2 regions of the Acerihabitans sp. TG2 genome follow, and region 1 is predicted to be linked to the other one. Evidence: predicted binding sites of a transcription regulator. Region 1 holds the regulator's gene; the other holds the start of a gene.
The links. Region 1 encodes sigma-54, which starts transcription at its own class of promoters, with help from an activator protein. Its sites were predicted from a motif close to GTTGGCACANNTTTCGCTNT; they were not measured.
Positions count from the first base shown of each region.

Region 2: a site for sigma-54 is predicted at 1,059-1,078, ahead of glnA (glutamate--ammonia ligase). Genes of this name have one in related genera too.

Region 1 is NZ_JAYGJO010000006.1:55,139-57,557, reverse strand. Features, by position in the region: gene lptB (LPS export ABC transporter ATP-binding protein) at 1-128, shown strand, start outside; gene rpoN (RNA polymerase factor sigma-54) at 176-1,609, shown strand; gene hpf (ribosome hibernation promoting factor) at 1,633-1,920, shown strand; gene ptsN (PTS IIA-like nitrogen regulatory protein PtsN) at 2,198-2,419, shown strand, end outside.
Region 2 is NZ_JAYGJO010000022.1:80,188-82,606, forward strand. Features, by position in the region: gene typA (translational GTPase TypA) at 1-788, opposite strand, end outside; gene glnA (glutamate--ammonia ligase) at 1,185-2,419, shown strand, end outside.

The DNA.
Region 1 (2,419 bases):
CGCTGGACGTCTGTGAGCGCGCCTATATTGTCAGCCAAGGGCATCTTATCGCCCATGGTACACCGGCTGAAATACTGCAGGACGAGCAGGTGAAACGGGTTTATCTGGGCGAAGAGTTCCGCCTCTGATAAGGTGTCCTGATGTGAAAGGCCGATAAGGTTAATTGACGTATTATATGAAGCAAGGTTTGCAACTCAGGTTTAGTCAGCAACTGGCAATGACTCCACAATTACAACAGGCAATTCGCTTGTTGCAATTGTCTACGCTTGAACTCCAGCAGGAAATACAAACTGCACTGGAAAGCAATCCTTTGCTTGAGCAAACTGATGTCCATGAAGAAATAGAGGCCCAGGAAACCCCTGATAGCGAGTCGCTCGATACCCGCGAAGCGATGGAACAAAAGGATATGCCGGAAGAACTGCCGCTGGATGCCACTTGGGACGAGATGTACTCAGCGGGCACACCATCCGGTACCGGCACCGATTATCGCGATGAAGAGCTGCCGGTTTACCAGGGTGAGACCATCCAGACCCTGCAGGATTACCTGATGTGGCAAGTGGAACTGACGCCATTTTCCGATACCGATATTGCCATCGCCACCTCGATTGTTGACGCGGTAGATGAAACCGGTTATCTCACCGTGCCGCTGGAAGATATTCTCGAGTGTATCGGCGACGACAGTGTGACCATGGACGAAGTAGAAGCCGTGCTCAAACGAGTACAACGTTTCGATCCGATCGGCGTGGCAGCGCGGGATTTACGTGATTGCCTGTTAATCCAGCTGTCTCAGCTATCGAAGGATTTCCCCTACATCAATGAAGCCCGACTGATTGTCAGTGACTACCTTGATCTGTTGGCCAGCCATGATTTCCGCACCCTGCTGCGCTCCACCCGGTTAAAGGAAGAGGCGTTGAAATCCGCCATGGCGCTGATTCAGTCGTTGGATCCGCGGCCAGGTCAATCCATCAACACCACGGAATCACAGTATGTGATCCCTGACGTGTTGGTACGCAAAGTGCACGGTCGCTGGACGGTGGAGCTTAATACCGACAGCGTGCCCACACTGAAAATCAACCAGCAATACGCCGCCTTGGGCAATACCATACGCAACGACTCGGACGGCCAGTTTATCCGCAGTCATTTACAAGAAGCGCGTTGGTTGATCAAAAGCCTGGAAAGTCGTAATGATACCCTGTTGAAAGTGACCCGGTGTATTGTGCAGCAGCAGCAAGCCTTTTTCGAACAAGGTGAGGAATTTATGCGCCCGATGGTGCTGGCGGATATTGCCCAAGCGGTGGAAATGCATGAATCGACAATATCCCGCGTCACCACACAAAAGTATTTACACAGCCCACGGGGCATTTTTGAACTTAAGTATTTTTTCTCCAGTCACGTGAATACCGAGGGGGGAGGCGAAGCCTCTTCCACGGCCATTCGGGCCTTGGTGAGAAAATTAATTGCCGCAGAAAACCCGGCAAAGCCGCTTAGCGATAGTAAGTTAACAACCCTGCTATCCGATCAGGGAATCATGGTGGCGCGGCGCACCGTAGCAAAATACCGAGAGTCTTTGTCCATCCCGCCGTCAAACCAGCGTAAACAATTGGTTTGACCTATACAGAGAAGGAAGACACTATGCAGCTGAATATTACCGGACAGCGTGTTGAAATTACTGATGCTTTGCGTGATTTTGTGACCTCGAAATTTGCCAAACTGGAACAGTACTTTGACCGGATCAATCAAGTTTATATTGTTCTGAAGATTGAAAAAGTCCAGCAAATTGCCGAAGCGACGGTGCATGTCAACGGTGGTGAACTACACGCAACGTCGGAGGCGCAGGATATGTATGCCGCCATCGATTTGTTGATCGACAAGCTGGCACGTCAGTTGAACAAACATAAAGATAAGCTAAAGCAATACTGAATTGATTGTAGCCATCATCGCTACGAAACCTCACATCGGCTCATTATATATACCCGATAGATTTCAAGCGGCAGGCAGGCGGCAAGCGAATGACAAATCTGTCTGGAACAGATTTGAACAGCGCCTGCGCTGGCCCGAGGGCTGAGCCTCAGGATGAGGCTCATAAGCCCCGATAAGCTTACACTGGTAAGTGATTCGGGTGAACGAGCGTAGCCAACACACCTGCCACTTAAAAGATGAAGGGAATGCCGGTGACACAGCGCCTAAGTGAAATGAAATGACTAACGATACAGCAATGCAAATCAATACGGTGCTTAGTATAGAATGCACCCGCGGTTCCATTCACTGCCAGAGCAAAAAACGCGCACTGGAAATCATCAGTGAATTGGCTGCCAAACAACTCAATTTGGCGCCGCAGATGATATTTGACGCCGTATTGACCCGTGAACGCATGGGAAGTACCGGTATCGGCAATGGGATCGCGATTCCACATGGCAAG
Region 2 (2,419 bases), on a different contig from region 1:
ATGCGCAACAGACCCATGTGACCCAATACCTGGCCCACTTTGCCGTTGCGACGCTTGCCTTCATGATCGATGATGGTCACAGCCTGGTTCGGTTTAACTGAACCGCGCTTGATGCGGCCAATACCGATGACACCAACATAACTGTTGTAGTCAAGCTGCGAAATCTGCATCTGGAACGGACCGTCGCTATCCACGTTCGGCGCGTCGACGTTCTTGATGATAGATTCAAACAGCGGCGTCATGTCGCTGGCCATATTTTCGTGTTCATAGCCCGCTACGCCATTAAGCGCGGAAGCATAGATGATCGGAAAATCCAGTTGCTCATCGGTTGCGCCAAGATTGACGAATAAATCAAACACCTGGTCTACGACCCAGTCAGGACGAGCACCGTCGCGGTCGACCTTGTTGATGACCACGATGGGTTTCAGACCGTAGGCAAAGGCTTTTTGGGTCACGAACCGGGTTTGCGGCATAGGTCCGTCCATGGCGTCGACCAGCAACAGTACTGAGTCAACCATGGACATGACGCGTTCAACTTCGCCGCCGAAATCGGCGTGTCCGGGGGTATCAACGATGTTGATACGGTAGTCGTGCCAGTTAATAGCGGTATTTTTAGCGAGGATGGTAATCCCACGCTCTTTCTCCAAATCGTTGGAGTCCATAACGCGCTCGGTGGCGTCGTTGCGGTCACCCAATGTTCCGGATTGTTGCAACAGCTTATCGACCAGGGTAGTTTTACCATGGTCGACGTGCGCGATGATGGCGATGTTACGCAAATTTTCGATCACAACTTTGCCTCAGGCATTAGAAATAGCGCGTTATTGTACACGTAATAAGCGAGGGACTAAACAAGATCGCGATGATCTCTGCATTTGCGTCATTTTCAACGCTTCGTCATCCCTTTCTCAGTGCATTGTTCCACCTCGCCCCACTTGTTGCACCAAAACAGTGCCCAATCATTGTCAAAATGCACCATGGCGACTCATTCCCACCAATCTGGTGCATCAGTACTGCTGGTAAAAAGCCGTATAGTCGGCCCTTTGCATCATTTTAGCAATGTTGGCACAGTTTTAGCTTGAGTTTATTTAAGCTTAGCTTAGCCTAGCCTTGCTAAGGTAAATAAAATTCGATTAGTACGATTTCGTTTCCACGACGACCATGGCACAACCGGGAGAAAATAAGTTATGTCCGCTGAACACGTTTTGACGATGCTAAACGAGCACGAAGTAAAATTCGTCGACCTACGTTTCACTGATACAAAAGGAAAGGAACAGCACGTCACTATACCAGCCCATCAGGTAGATGCCGACTTTTTTGAAGAAGGAAAAATGTTTGACGGCTCCTCCATTGGTGGCTGGAAAGGCATTAATGAATCCGATATGGTGTTGATGCCTGATGTAAGCACCGCGATGCTTGACCCTTTCTTTGAAGAATCAACACTGATCATCCGTTGCGATATTCTTGAGCCCGCCACTATGCAGGGCTATGATCGCGACCCGCGCTCCATTGCCAAACGCGCCGAAGAGTTCCTGAAATCTTCCGGTATCGCCGATACGGTGCTGTTTGGGCCAGAGCCTGAGTTTTTCCTGTTTGATGATATCCGCTTTGGTTCATCAATTTCCGGTTCCCATGTCGCCATCGACGATATCGAAGCCGCATGGAATACCGACAAAGTGTACGAAGGCGGCAATAAAGGCCATCGTCCAGGCGTGAAAGGCGGTTATTTCCCGGTTCCTCCAGTGGATTCATCACAGGACTTGCGTTCTGCCATGTGCCTGACCATGGAAGAAATGGGCCTGGTTGTTGAAGCGCATCACCACGAAGTGGCCACTGCGGGGCAAAATGAAATTGCTACCCGCTTTAACAGCCTGACCAAAAAAGCCGACGAAATCCAGATCTATAAATATGTCGTGCACAACGTCGCACATGCCTTCGGTAAAACCGCGACCTTTATGCCAAAACCGATTTTTGGTGATAACGGCTCAGGCATGCATTGCCATATGTCGTTGAACAAAGACGGCAACAACCTGTTTTCTGGCGACAAGTACGGTGGCCTGTCTGAAATGGCGCTGTTTTATATCGGCGGCGTGATCAAACACGCTAAGGCGATCAATGCCCTAGCCAACCCAACCACCAACTCGTATAAACGTTTGGTCCCAGGGTATGAAGCACCGGTCATGCTGGCGTATTCCGCCCGTAACCGTTCTGCGTCCATCCGTATTCCGGTGGTAGCCAGCCCGAAAGCTCGCCGCATTGAAGTTCGCTTCCCGGATCCGGCTGCCAACCCATACCTGGCGTTTTCCGCCTTGCTGATGGCCGGCCTGGACGGGATCATCAATAAAATCCATCCTGGCGATGCCATGGACAAAAACCTGTACGATTTGCCGCCGGAAGAAGCGCGTGAAATCCCGCAGGTGGC